Mesorhizobium shangrilense: one gene and its partner. The protein of the gene in region 2 interacts with the protein of the main gene of each other region in a pairwise test. Links are inferred from orthologs where the notes say so. Each region holds a gene or a part of one and is shown on either strand. Other genes may lie near its edges. The genes, in order: gltA and PD284_RS07760.

Evidence for each region.
Region 1: the proteins of PD284_RS07760 (region 2) and gltA interact in binary tests that used the Escherichia coli proteins (3 or more experiments, as listed by UniProt). The link is inferred for Mesorhizobium shangrilense from one-to-one orthologs.

What each region holds. Positions count from the first base shown.
Region 1 is NZ_JAQGPN010000001.1:3,302,318-3,309,294, reverse strand. The notes cover bases 1,473-4,302. They hold gltA (citrate synthase), read right to left. Parts: upstream 3,618-4,302; coding sequence 2,328-3,617; downstream 1,473-2,327. Other genes in these bases: gltX (glutamate--tRNA ligase), read right to left, coding at 3,798-4,302; lpxB (lipid-A-disaccharide synthase), read left to right, coding at 1,473-2,255. In the rest of the region: lpxA (acyl-ACP--UDP-N-acetylglucosamine O-acyltransferase), read left to right, coding at 1-209; PD284_RS15920 (LpxI family protein), read left to right, coding at 193-1,086; more of lpxB, read left to right, coding at 1,083-1,472; more of gltX, read right to left, coding at 4,303-5,222; PD284_RS15900 (ComEC/Rec2 family competence protein), read left to right, coding at 5,343-6,977.
Region 2 is NZ_JAQGPN010000001.1:1,560,883-1,567,911, reverse strand. What follows is about bases 957-3,838. They hold PD284_RS07760 (lipid kinase), read left to right. Parts: upstream 957-1,900; coding sequence 1,901-2,776; downstream 2,777-3,838. Other genes in these bases: hisC (histidinol-phosphate transaminase), read left to right, coding at 2,874-3,838; PD284_RS07765 (DUF1194 domain-containing protein), read left to right, coding at 957-1,761. In the rest of the region: PD284_RS07770 (SLC13 family permease), read right to left, coding at 1-757; more of PD284_RS07765, read left to right, coding at 955-956; more of hisC, read left to right, coding at 3,839-3,980; PD284_RS07750 (prephenate/arogenate dehydrogenase family protein), read left to right, coding at 3,983-4,918; PD284_RS07745 (DUF2125 domain-containing protein), read right to left, coding at 4,944-5,921; PD284_RS07740 (gamma-glutamylcyclotransferase), read left to right, coding at 5,972-6,499; PD284_RS07735 (lysoplasmalogenase), read right to left, coding at 6,496-7,029. UniProt on the Escherichia coli protein: In vitro phosphorylates phosphatidylglycerol but not diacylglycerol; the in vivo substrate is unknown.

The DNA of each region.
Region 1 (6,977 bases), 1.7 Mb from region 2 along the record:
AGATATACACCCTGCGGGCGGCTTATCGTGCGCTCTTCGACGAGGCGCGCCCCGTCAGCGAGAACGTGGAACGGGTGCGGACCGAGTTCTCCGGTTCACCGACAGTGCTGAAGATCGTCGACTTCATCACAGCGCGCGGCAAGAGGCATTTCGTCGTGCCGCCCCGTGGCAAGGGCCGCGACGCCGGCGCCGATGTCGAAGACGTCTGAGCGGCGGGCAACCGTTCGTCTGTCTGCGCCGGACAAGGTCGCGGTCGTTGCCGGCGGCGGCCGGCTTCCGGTCAATGTCGCGGAAGGCCTTAGGGCGCTGGGACACGATCCTTTCGTGGTCCTTATCGAGGGTGAAACCGACGCGGATTCCCGTCTCGACCGTTTCGAGCACAGGACGATGAGTCTGGAGGACGCTGGCGCGCTCCGTGGCCTGCTGAAGCGCCGCAAGGTTACCCATGTGGTGCTCGCCGGCAGCATCGACCGACGTCCTTCATTGGGTTCCTACAAGCTCAATCTCGGCCTGCTGGCCGCGCTTCCGCGGCTCTCCAGAGCCCTGAAGCGCGGCGACGATGGCATGCTGAGGTTGCTCATCGAGCACATCGAGGCGGCCGGCATGAAGGTGGTCGGCGCCCACGAGATTGTCCCGGACCTGCTTGCCTTGGAAGGTTCGCTGACCGCGGTTCAGCCATTGCCGGACGACTGGCGCGACCTTGAGGCAGCGCGCGAGGCGGCCCTGGCGATAGGCGCCCTCGACATCGGGCAGGCCGCGATATCGGTCAATGGGCGCGTCATTGCCCTGGAGGGCATAGAGGGCACCGACGGCCTGCTGGAGCGCGCCCGGGAGCTGCGCACCCACGGCCGCATCGCAAAGCTGAAGCGCGGCGTCATCGTCAAGTGCGCCAAGCCCGATCAGGAGGTGAGGGCGGACCTGCCGGCCATCGGTCCGGCGACCGTTGACGGCGCCCATGCCGCCGGGCTTGCGGGAATCGGTGTGGAGGCCGGGCGTTCGCTCATCCTGGATTGGGCGAAGGTCATCGAGAGGGCCGACGCGCTGGGACTGTTCGTCGTCGGATTGAAGTCGGATCGCGAACCATGATCAGCCGCGCGCTCAAGATAGCGATCGTGTCGGGCGAGGAGTCTGGCGATCTGCTGGGCGCCGATATCGTGCGGGCGCTGCGGGCCGAAAGCTCCGGGCTTGAGCTGGTCGGCGTCGGCGGACGCCACCTTCAGGACCTCGGATTGACCAGCCTGTTCGATGCAGGCGAGATCGCCCTGATGGGCATCGGCGCCATCGTGCGCGATCTGCCGCGGCTGATGCGCCGTATCTCGCAGACGGCGCGTGAGATCGTGGCGGCGAAACCGGATTGTCTGATCACGATCGACAGTCCCGAGTTCTCGCTGCGCGTCGCCAGGAAGGTGAGGGCGGCGGCCCCCGATATCCCGATCATCCACTATGTCTGCCCGAGCGTGTGGGCGTGGCGTCCCAAGCGTGCGCCTGCAATGCGCGGTCATGTCGACCACATCCTCTGCATTCTGCCGTTCGAGGTCGAGGCGCTTGCGCGTCTTGGCGGGCCGCCCGGCACCTATGTCGGTCACCGGCTGACACACGATCCCAGTCTTTTGCGCGCTGCGCAGAGGCAAGCGGAAAAGGCCGACCTTTCGCCTGGGCGTGAGAAGAAGCTGCTTGTGCTGCCAGGTTCGCGCCGCGGGGAAGTCTCGGGCCTGATCGACGTCTTCGGCGAGGCGGTGTCGTCCCTGCAGCGCCGCGGCCATCGGCTGAAGGTGCTGATGCCGACGGTTCCGCATGTTGCGCAACTTGTCGCCAACGCCACGACAGACTGGGACGTCAAGCCGGAGATCACGGTCGAACCCGAGCGCAAATGGAAGGCCTTCGGCGAGGCCGACGCCGCCATGATCGCGTCGGGCACAGTGTCGCTCGAACTGGCGCTGGCGGGCGTGCCCATGTACTCCTGCTACACGCTCGACCCGATTGCCAAGCTTGCCGTGAGGATGCTGACGACGTGGTCCGCCCTGCTTCCAAACATCATCGCCGACCGCCCCATCGTGACGGAAGTGTACGACCGCTATATCCGATCCGAGACGATCGTCAGGCACATGGAGGCGCTGTTCTGCGACACATCTCTGCGCGCCTGGCAGAAAGAGGGCTTTGCCGAAGTGGCCCGTCGCATGGCTGTCGATCGGCCGGCCGGCGAGATCGCGGCCGGGGTGGTCAGGCAGCTGATCGAGGCGCGGAGAGGCCGGTAGGCTCCGCAAGAAAAGAAAAAGGCGCGAACCTCGCGCCTTCTTTCCCCGGATCTTCGATCTAGCGCCGGCGGCTTACCGCTTGGCGATCGGAACGTAGTCGCGCTCCGGCGCGCCGGTGTAGAGCTGGCGCGGACGGCCGATCTTCTGGTGCGGATCCTCGATCATTTCCTTCCACTGTGCGATCCAGCCGACGGTGCGCGCGACGGCGAACAGCACGGTGAACATGGTCGTGGGGAAGCCCAGCGCCTTCAGCGTGATGCCCGAATAGAAGTCGATGTTCGGGTAAAGCTTCTTCTCGATGAAGTACTCGTCCGTGAGGGCGATCTTCTCGAGTTCCATGGCGACGTCCAGAAGTGGGTCGTCCTTGATGCCCAGCTCGCCCAGAACCTCATGCGTGGTCTTGTGCATTATCTTGGCGCGCGGATCGTAGTTCTTGTAGACGCGGTGGCCGAAGCCCATGAGGCGGAACGGGTCGTTCTTGTCCTTGGCGCGGGCGATGTACTCCGGAATGTTGTCGACCGAGCCGATCTCGGCCAGCATGTTCAGCGCCGCTTCGTTGGCCCCGCCATGCGCCGGACCCCACAGGCAGGCAATGCCGGCTGCGATGCAGGCGAACGGGTTGGCGCCCGACGAGCCGGCCAGACGCACGGTCGAGGTCGAGGCGTTCTGCTCGTGATCTGCGTGCAGAATGAAGATGCGCTCCATCGCCCGGGCGAGAACCGGGTTCACCTTGTACTCCTCGCACGGAACCGCGAAGCACATATGCAGGAAGTTGGCGGCGTAGCCGAGCTCGTTCTTCGGATAAACGAAGGGCTGGCCGATGTGGTACTTGTAGGCCATCGCCGCGATCGTCGGCATCTTGGCGACCAGGCGCATGGACGCCACCATGCGCTGGTAGGGATCGGAGATGTCCGTGGAGTCGTGGTAGAAAGCCGACAGCGCGCCGACCACTCCGCACATCACGGCCATCGGATGCGCGTCGCGGCGGAAACCGGTGAAGAAGCGCGACATCTGCTCATGCACCATTGTGTGGCGCGTGACGCGGTAGTCAAAGTCCTCCTTCTGGGCCTTGGTCGGCAGTTCGCCGTAGAGCAGGAGGTAGCAGACTTCGAGGAAATCGCCGTGCTCGGCGAGCTGGTCGATCGGATAGCCGCGGTGCAGCAGCACGCCCGCATCGCCGTCGATGAAGGTAATTTCGGACTCGCAGGATGCGGTCGAGGTAAAACCGGGGTCGTAGGTGAATGCGCCCGTTTCCTTGTAGAGCGGGGCGATGTCGATCACATCCGGTCCTACCGAGCCTTTTCGTATCTTGAGATCAAGGGTCTTGCCGCCAAGTTCGAGTTTCGCCGAAGAATTGGTCATGGAAGGCTCCTTGAAAAATCCCCGTCGCCGAGGGACGGACGGCCCGCCGGCGCAGGGGACAGTATGATGGAAGGCGGCTTGTGCTAACGTATTTCAGCACACGTGCCAAGCTCGCCCGTGACAGCAATGTTGCATCGCAAAAGTCGGGACTCAATACGGTTTTGGGGCAGTGAGGCTGACCTAATCGATTTTGTCCCGAATTCGGCCAAGACTTTCATCTCGGCCAAGCACGGCAAGCACGTCGAACACCCCCGGTGACGTCGCCTTGCCGGTCAGAGCGGCGCGCAGCGGCTGCGCCACCGCACCGAGCTTGAGGCCCTTTTCGGTCGCGAAAGCCCTGACGGCAGCCTCGGTCGAGGCCGCGCTCCAGGGCTCCTGCGTCCCCTCCAGCGCCGCATGGGCGCCGGCGAGCACAGAGCGTCCGTTGGCATCGAGCAACGCGGCTGCCTTTTCGTCCATTGGCAGCGGGCGCTCGGCGAAGAGGAATCCCGCGCCGTCGGCGAGTTCAACAAGCGTCTTTGCGCGCTCCTTGAGACCTGGCATGGCGGCAAGCAACTGCGCCTTGCGGTCGTCCGTCAGCCGCTTCAATATCTCGTCACCGCCGGGAAGATAGGGCAGGGTGACGATGAAGGCGTCCAGCAACTCGGCGTCATCCATCTTGCGCATGTAGAGGCCGTTCAGCGCCTCCAGCTTCTGGAAGTCGAAGCGCGCCGCGCCCTTGTTGATGTCATCCACATCGAACCAGCGGATCATGTCGTCGAGGCTCATGACCTCGTCGTCGCCATGGCTCCAGCCCAGCCGCACAAGATAATTTCGCAGTGCCGCCGGCAGGTAGCCCATGGCGCGATACGCCTCGACGCCCAGCGCGCCATGGCGCTTCGACAGCTTGGCGCCATCAGCTCCATGGATCAGCGGGATATGCGCCATCACCGGCACCTCCCAGCCCATGGCGTCGTAGATGACCGTCTGGCGCGCCGCGTTGGTCAGGTGATCGTCGCCCCGGATAATGTGCGTGACGCCCATGTCATGGTCGTCGACCACGACCGCGTGCATGTAGGTCGGCGTTCCATCCGAGCGCAGGATGATGAAATCGTCGAGATCCTTGTTTGGGAACCGCACGTCGCCCTGCACACGGTCGCGCACGATCGTCTCGCCCTCGCGCGGAGCCTTGATTCGGATGACCGGCTTCACGCCCGCGGGCGCCTCGGAAGGATCGCGGTCACGCCAGCGCCCGTCATAGCGCGGGGGACGACCCTCGGCGCGCGCCTTCTCGCGCATCTCCTCGAGTTCGGCCTGCGATGCGTAGCAGTAATAGGCTTTGCCAAGGCGCACCAGTTCCTCGCCGACGTCCCGATGCCGCTCGGCGCGCCCGAATTGGGAAATCGGCTCGCCTTCCCAGTGCAGGCCGAGCCAGGTCAGCCCGTCGAGTATCGCGGCAGTTGCAGCGTCCGTCGAACGCTCGCGGTCGGTATCTTCGATCCGCAGGAGCATCTTGCCGCCAGTGTGGCGGGCGTAGAGCCAGTTGAAGAGTGCGGTGCGCGCGCCGCCGATGTGCAAGTAGCCGGTCGGTGAGGGCGCAAATCGGGTAACGATTGTGTCGGTCATGGGGCTTCTCGAGCGGCCGGCAATACGCGCGGCAAGGTACGGTTTCGCGCCAGTGGCGCGCTGATGGCGTCCATGTAGCATAGGCTCCCGGGGGTGCAAGGGTTGGGGAACCGGCGAACGGTGGGTTCGTCCTCCATAGACGCAGAGGAAGACCGATTCTTCGCTCCGTCGCCGGACGCCGCCTATCGTCTGGCGACGGATCCCTTTCGCCCGCCCGGGGACGGGGGCGACCCGCCGGCCGCAGGGGGCGTCGCGGGTACGCTGAGCGCCTTCGACGCGACCGTTTCGGCGCTGGCGCCGCACCAGCGGCTTGCAAGACTGCACAAAGGCATCGCACGGGCCGTTGCCGTGGAAATGGAGCGCGGCACACCGTTCACCTTCGTTCCTGTCTTTCTTGCGATCGGGGCGTTCGCCTATTTCGTTGCCCGAGCCGAGCCCTCTCTCTGGGCGCTATTCGGCGCATCCGGCGCTCTTGCAGTGACCGCATTCGCGGCAAGACGCTCGGCGTTGGCGCAACTGATTGCCGCCGCGCTTTTATGCATCTCGCTGGGCGCACTCTTCGCCAAGGTCGAGACCATCCGCGCCGGCACCAAGATGTTGGGAGGCGAGATCACCACCCGCCTGACCGGGCGGATCGTCGCGACGGACCATCTTGCCAGCGGCCGGGTGCGCCTGACGCTTGACGTCATCGCGACAGAACGCCCGAGCCTTCGCCATGCGCCGGAGCGGGTGCGTGTCTCGGCGCGCGCCATTCCAGCAGGGACAGAGGCGGGCGACGTGCTGGAAGGGGTCGTCAGGCTGCTGCCTACGCGCGGCCCAGTGCGGCCCGGCGCCTACGATTTCGCCTTCGAAAGCTACTTCGACGGCGTCGGCGCAACCGGCTTCTTCCTGATGGAGCCGACACTGATCGCCACATCCGATCCGCCGACGCCTTCGGAGCGTCTCGGTGCGGTCGTGGAAAATACCCGTGACACACTGGCGGCCCGCATCCGGGACACGATCGGTGGCGCAGAGGGCGAAATCGCCGCCGCACTCATCGCGGGCGTGCGCGCAGGCATTCCTGAGGATGTCAACGAGGCCCTGCGCCGGACCGGCCTCGCTCATGTGCTGTCGATATCGGGACTGCACATGGCGCTGGTCGCGGCCACGATCATGGGCGCAATGCGCGCGTTCTTTGCTTGCTTCCAGAATTTTTCAGCGCGTCGTCCCGTCCGCAAATATGCCGGCGCGGTCGCGCTGGCCGTCTTGGCGGTGTACCTCTTCATCTCCGGCTACCAGGTCGCGGCGCAACGCAGCTTCATCATGATCGCCATCATGCTGATCGCGCTGCTCTTCGACCATGCTGCGCTCACAATGCGAAATCTTGCGCTGGCCGCAATCGTCGTCATCGTCGTGTCGCCGCATGAGGTGGTGGGCCCGAGCTTCCAGATGTCGTTTGCCGCGACCGCAGCACTGATCGGAGCCTATGCGGCCTGGTCGAGGCGGCGGCCGCAAGGTCCGCATGCGCGCAGCTCTCATCTTCTGCTGCGGGCAATCCGCCTCGTTGTGCTCTATGTCCTGGGTCTGGCTGCGACGTCGCTGCTGGCCGGCGTTGCGACGACGATCTACGGCGCCTACCATTTCCAGCGGGTGTCGCCGCTGGGTCTCGCCGCCAACCTCGCGGCGATGCCGGTCGTTTCGGTTCTGGTCATGCCGTTCGCAGTACTCGGCGTCGTTGCCATGCCGTTCGGCCTTGATGACCTGCCATTCGGCGTG
Region 2 (7,029 bases):
GCATGATCGATGTGACGACCGCGTCTCCTTCCGCAAGCTTGACCAGTTCCCCAACAGGCTTTCCGTGCAGGTTGGAATCGGTCGTGACCCTGGCCTCGACCAGATAGTTCTTGATGTCGATGGCCTCGTGCATGGACGCGCTTTCGCGCGAGCGGGCGGGAACCAGCCAATAGAACAGCAGGAGGAACACGATGCCGGCGGCGCACAGCATGGCGGCGACGGGCGTGAAATCGAACATGCTGAACGACGTCCCGGTCATCTCTTCGCGCACCCGCGAGATGATGATGTTCGGCGATGTCCCCACCTGGGTCAGAAGCCCGCCCAGCAGCGAACCGAACGCCATCGGCATAAGGAACACGGAGGGCGATGCGTTGGACCGCTTCGCGAACTGGAATGCGATGGGGATCATGATCGCCAGCGCTCCGATGTTCTTGACGAAGGCCGACAGCACAGTGACCACGATGACCAGCAGCGCCAGTTGGGCGCGCAGCGACGAGACGCTGGGCGCATAGCGCTGCACCGCGTACTCCATGACGCCTGAGCGGGCGACGCCATAGCTGACCACGAGCGCGCTGCCCACGATGATGACGATATCGTCGCTGAAACCGTCGAAGGCCGCATCAAAAGGCACGATGCCGACAGCGATCGAGACGATCAGGGCGGTCGCCGCAATCAGGTCGTAGCGGAATCGCCCCCAGACGAATGCGCCCATCATGAGCGCGATGACGGCGAAGGACAGTAATTGGGTGCTCGTCACTGCCGTCCCTCCGCTGGGTATCACGATTCAACGCATGACGTTGACGGCCGTTGCGGGAACATGGCCGAAATTGATCCGACGATTTGCACCCTGCAAGCGGGAATCCGACTCGCGCCGACAGCGGGCTACAACATTTGATGATAAAGTGCCTGCCGCCTGATGACAGAACGGGCCAAAAAATGTGGAGCCTGCATGTATTGGCGCGCCGTCTCCTGCCAATCGCGGCGGTCGCCGTCCTGTCCGCGCCGGCGGGGAGCCTGATCGCCGCTTCGGGCGACCAGGCAGTCGATCTGGAGCTGGTGCTGGCCGTCGACATCTCCCGCTCGATGGATCCGGAGGAGTTTGCCGTGCAGCGTGCGGGCTATGTCGCCGCCCTGCGCCATCCCGATTTCATCCGGGCGATCGGCTACGGAGCCAACGGACGCATCGCATTGACCTATTTCGAATGGGCCGGCAGCGTTCACGCCTCCTCGCAAGTGGAATGGCGCATCATCGACGGGGCCGAGAGCGCCAACGCCTTCGCCGACACGCTGGAGCGCCGGCCCGCGGCGACCTTCCGGGGCACCTCCGTGTCGGCCGCCTTGCGCCACGCGGCCATGCGCCTCGAGGAAAACGACATCCGCGCAACGCGGAAGGTCATCGACATCTCGGGGGACGGCCCCAACAATATCGGCGGCCCGGTCGTGGAGGCCCGCAAGGCAGCCATCTCACAGGGCATCACCATCAACGGCCTGCCGATCCTGATACGCCCCTCGCCGAGCGTCGGTGATCTCGACGCCTACTACGCGGAATGCGTGACGGGTGGTCCGGGGAGTTTTGTCCTGCCGGTGCGGGCCGCATCCGAATTCGCCAACGCTATTCGCCGCAAGCTGATCCTGGAGGTGAGCGGGGCGGACCTGCCTGCCGTGGTCAAGAACGCGGCTCAATCGCCGGTCGACTGCCAGATCGGAGAAAAACTGCGCCGGACCTATTCGGACCCCTACCTGCCCGAGCTGGACCGATAGCGGCAGGCCTGGGGCGGCGCCACGGCCCGCGTGCGTCGGCGCGCCGCAAGGTCTTCCAAAGCTGCCCGCACGGCATAGATATGACTGAATTCCTCACAACCTTCGTTTCCAACCTCTTCCGCAACCCCTCGAGTCGCCCGTGTCGAATTCCAAGCGCGCCCTGGTCATAACCAACCCCCGCGCCCGTCGAGGCGAGACGCCGCTCGGGCCTGCCCGCACGCTGCTCGAGGACGCCAACTTCGAGTTGATCGACATGCAGCCCGACGCGGGCGAGAGCATCTCCGACCTCATTTCGCGCAATGCCAACCGCTGCGACCTCGTCATCCTGGGCGGAGGCGACGGCACCTTGAATGCGGCCGCGTCCGCCCTCGTCTATACGGGGCTCCCTCTCGGGGTGCTGCCGCTCGGCACCGCCAACGACTTCGCCCGCACCATGGGCATACCGACCGACCCGCTGCAGGCGGCTGAGCTTATCGTGCAGGGCCGCACCAAGCATGTCGACCTCGGCGAGGTGAACGGTCACCTCTTCTTCAACGTCGCCAGCATCGGCTTCAGCGCGGAGCTCGCGCGCGAGCTGACCGAGCATGCCCAGAAAAGATGGGGAACCCTCGGTTATGCGATCGTGGCCTCCCGCATATTGCTGCGCTCGCGCCTGTTCAGTGCCTTTCTCGACCATGATGGCACAACCGAAATGATCCGCACCATGCAGGTCTCGGTCGGCAATGGCCGTCATTACGGAGGCGGAATGACCGTTGAGGAATCGGCCACCGCGGATGACGGCTGGCTCGACCTTTACAGCCTGGAGGTCGACCACTGGTGGCGCCTGCTGCGGCTGCTGCCGAGCCTCCGCGCCGGCACGCAGGGCCAGTGGGACGACGTGCGCGCCTTCAAGACGACCGAAGTCACCATCCGAACCCGCCGCCCGCGGCCCGTCAATACCGACGGCGAGCTGACGACGTGGACGCCGGCGCATTTCCGCATCCGCCCGAAATCGGTGGTCGTCTACACGCCGTAGGGCCGGCGGCCTCCTTGCCGCGACCACGCTTTCCCTCGACAATCCCTTTTCCCGCCTGTATTTCCGCGAGCGCCTCCCGGCCTTGACTGGATTTTCGATGTCGAACACGAACGCACCTACTCGCCCGCAGCCGAAACCCGGCGTCATGGACATCGACGCCTACGTTCCCGGCAAGAGCACCGCGCCGGCCGGCGTCAAGCTGCACAAGCTGTCGTCCAACGAGAACCCGCTGGGGCCGTCGCCAAAGGCGATCGCGGCGGCGCGCGAAGTGGCCGGCAAACTTGACATCTATCCCGACGGCACCGCCCGGCGGCTGCGCGAGGCGCTGGCGGAGGCGCATGGCCTGAACGCGGCGAACATCGTCTGCTCGAACGGCTCCGACGAGATCCTGGGCCTGCTCGCGCAGACCTACCTGTCGCCGGGCGACGAGGCGATTTTCACCGAACACGCCTTCATGGTCTACAAGATCTACGTCAAGGCGGCGGGCGGCACGCCGGTGATCGTCAAGGAGCGCGACGAACGCGCCGACGTCGACGCCATCCTGGCCGCGGTAACCCCGCGCACGAAGATCCTTTTCCTGGCCAATCCCAACAACCCGACGGGCACATACCTGCCCTTCGACGAGATCCGGCGCCTGCATGCCGGCCTGCCTCCTCACGTGCTCTTCGTGCTCGACGCCGCCTATGCCGAGTTCGTCAGGCGCAACGACTACGAGGCCGGCATCGAACTGGTCTCCAGTTCCGACAATGTCGTGATGACACGCACCTTCTCGAAGCTCGGCCTCGGCGGCGCGCGCATCGGCTGGATGTACGCACCGCTTCCCATCGTCGACGCGATCAACCGCATGCGCGGTCCCTTCAACGTCAACGCCGTCGCCATCGAGGCGGGGATCGCCGCCGTCCACGATCGCGCCTATCTCGAGCTCAGCGTCACGCACAACGAACGCTGGCGCACCTGGCTGACCGAGCAATTCACCGCGCTTGGCCTGCGCGTCACGCCGAGCGTCGGCAACTTCCTGCTGGTGCACTTCCCCGAAGATGGCAGGCACAGCGCCGCCGCGGCGGACGCCTATCTCACCGAGCGCGGTTACGTGCTGCGCGCAGTGACCGGCTACGGCTTCCCCAATGCGTTGCGCATGTCGGTCGGTACCGAAGAAGCCAATCGCGGCGTCATCGACGCGCTGTCCGAATTTCTGAAGAGCTGATCATGCCCAACCCGATGTTCGAGAAAATCGCCCTGATCGGCATCGGCCTGATCGGCTCCTCGCTGGCGCGCGTCATCCGCCGCGAGAACCTGGCCGGCCATGTCGCGATCGCGACGCGCAGCGAAAAGACCCTCGCCCGTGCGGCGGAGCTGAAGCTGGGCGACAGCTACACGACCGACCTCGAGGAAGCCGTCCGCGACGCCGATCTGGTGATCGTTTCGGTTCCGGTCGGATCCTCCGGCGAGGTGGCGCAGCAGATCGCGCCTGCCCTGAAGCCGGGCGCAATCGTGACCGACGTCGGCTCGACCAAGTCCTCGGTGATCGCCCAGATGGCGCCGCACATCCCTGCGGGCGTGCATTTCATTCCTGGCCACCCTATTGCGGGAACGGAGAAGTCAGGCCCCGACGCCGGCTTCGCGGACCTCTTCGAGAACCGCTGGTGCATTTTTACCCCGCTGCCGGGCACCGACCCGGAAGCGCTGGAGAAGCTGTCGGAGTTCTGGCGGCGCTGTGGCTCCAACATCGACACGATGGAGCACGACCATCACGACATGGTGCTCGCCATCGTCTCGCACCTGCCGCATATCATCGCCTACAACATCGTCGGCACGGCCGACGACCTGCAGCAGGTGACGAAGTCCGAAGTGATCAAGTACTCGGCTTCGGGTTTCCGCGATTTCACGCGCCTCGCCGCCTCCGACCCGACCATGTGGCGCGACGTCTGCCTGCACAACAAGGACGCCATCCTCGAAATGCTGGCGCGCTTCTCCGAGGATCTCGCCTCGCTGCAGCGGGCGATCCGCTGGGGTGACGGCGACAAGCTGTTCGACATGTTCACGCGGACCCGCGCGATCCGCCGCTCGATCATCGAGGCGGGCCAGGAGATCGATGCCCCGGACTTCGGGCGTCAGGCGATCGAGCACCCGGTCAAGAAGTAAAACTGCGCCGTTCCGAAGCGGGGCGTCAGATCGGCGGAATGTCGCCGAGCGAAATGAAGCCGAGCGTCGCCTTCCCCTTCACGATCCTGAGAGGCACGGACGTGTTCTCGCCAAGCATCGCCAGGCCGAGCATGGCGTTATTGATCTGCTTGCTGGCTTCGGGGAACGCCTGAGCCGCGACTTGGGCAAGGCCCTTGGCGTTGCGGATGGTCAGCGTCAGGTCGGCGTCGATCAGGCCGGCGGCGTCGGCCGCGATACTGCCCTTCACCCCGACCCCCGTGTTCGGGCCGGTCGAGAGCCAGAGATTGCGGATCGTCGCCGACTGTCCCTTGAGGTCAGCGGCACCGGAACGCAGCAGGGCGACGCCGTTGGCGATGGTCGCGTCGATCTGGCCGGACAACGGCGGCAGCACGCGTCCCTGGACAAGCCCCGCAGCCGCCGTCAGGTCGCCGATGCTGCCCGCCACGTCGAGATCGCTGCCTTTGGGGCGCATGTGGCCCTCGAACGTCTTCGCATTGAGCTGTGGGGCGGCGGAAACGGGACCTGCGGCGATGTCCGTGCCCTCGATCGACACGCGTTCCGGGAGCGGGGTCGCGAGCCGCGCGCTGGCGCGCAGCGCCTTCCAGTCCAGCTGAAGGGAGCCCGCGCTGCCGAGGCCGACGGTTGCCGGCCCGTCGAGCTCGCTGACGACGTGGAATGGATTGTAGACCTGTGCGGCCGACCTCAGCGCGCCGGCGGAGACGTTCACCCCCTTGCCGTCGTCGAAGCTGACCTTGTCGCAGTAGACGCCGATGCGAAACGGGAAGCCGCGCGCCGTCGGATTGGCGCAGTCGGCGGCGACGCCCTTCTGCCCGGCGTTCGCGAGCGCCGTCCGCACTTGGCCTTCGAGCATGTTGCCGACATAGAACCAGCCGGCACTGTAGCCGCCGAAGAGCACGACGATGAAGGCCGCCAGCCAGACCATGCGGCGGGAATAGCGGGGAGTGGTCTCGCTTGACGCCATGCTCTCTCTTTCGTTACGCCTCGCCGGTCACCCTGACGAGCGGCGATGATATGGGCGATTTTTGGGTCTTTGGCTATGGTTCGCTGATGTGGCGCCCCGGCTTCGCGCATGTCGAGGTCCAGCGGGCACGGCTGCACGGCTTCCGGCGTTCGCTCTGCGTGCGCTCCTGGGTGCACCGCGGCACCCAAGAACACCCCGGCCTGGTGCTGGGGCTCGACCGTGGCGGCTCCTGCATCGGGCTGGCCTTTCGCGTGCCGATCGAACTGCGCGAGGAAGTGCTTGCCTACCTGCGCGAGCGCGAGCTCGTCACCAGGGTCTATCTGGAGCGCACGCTGCCGATAAAGCTCTCCAGCGGCGGCACCGCCACGGCGGTCTGCTACGTCGTCGACCGCGGCCATGAGCAATATGCCGGCCGCATGGACGCCGGACACGCCGCCGAGATCGTCGCCACATCGCATGGCCAGTCGGGCCCAAATGACGAATATGTCATCAACACGCTCGAGCACCTCAACGCGCTCGAGATCCGCGATCACTGGCTGGAAGACGTCGGCCGCCGCATCAGGCCCGAGCAGGGTTAGCTCGCGCTCCCGAGCAGGAAGCCGAGCGTGATGATGGCCTGCGCGGCATAGTAGGCCACCCAGACGGCGGTGCGCATCGCCGTCCGCAGCGTGGGATCGGGCACGGGCATGAACTTCTCGACGGCCAGCATGGCGTCCGATGCTATGAAGCAGACCGCCCCGAGCACGATCCAGGGACCGGGCATTGTGAGGGAAGTGAGCCCCATGGCGAGGATGGCCGCCGCGTAGGCGGTCACCGGCGCCTTCAGCTCTGACGGCGCCACGACGCGCAGCCTCGCCAGCAGAAGGCCGGTCGCGGCGATCATGACCGCGCCGACTACCATGCGCGCCGGATGCTCCAGGACGAAATCGGCGCCCTCCCCTGCAGTGAGGAACAGCGCCACGTAGAGGACGTGCGCCACGAGAAAGGCCGCCAAGCCCCCGAGGAAAGCGCGCTCGCCCGGGCGCGACAGGAACGCGTCGCCGGCAGCGCTCGCCGCGAGCGCGGCCACGAGCAGGAGCGGTCCGCCTTCGATCAGGGCGAGCAGTGC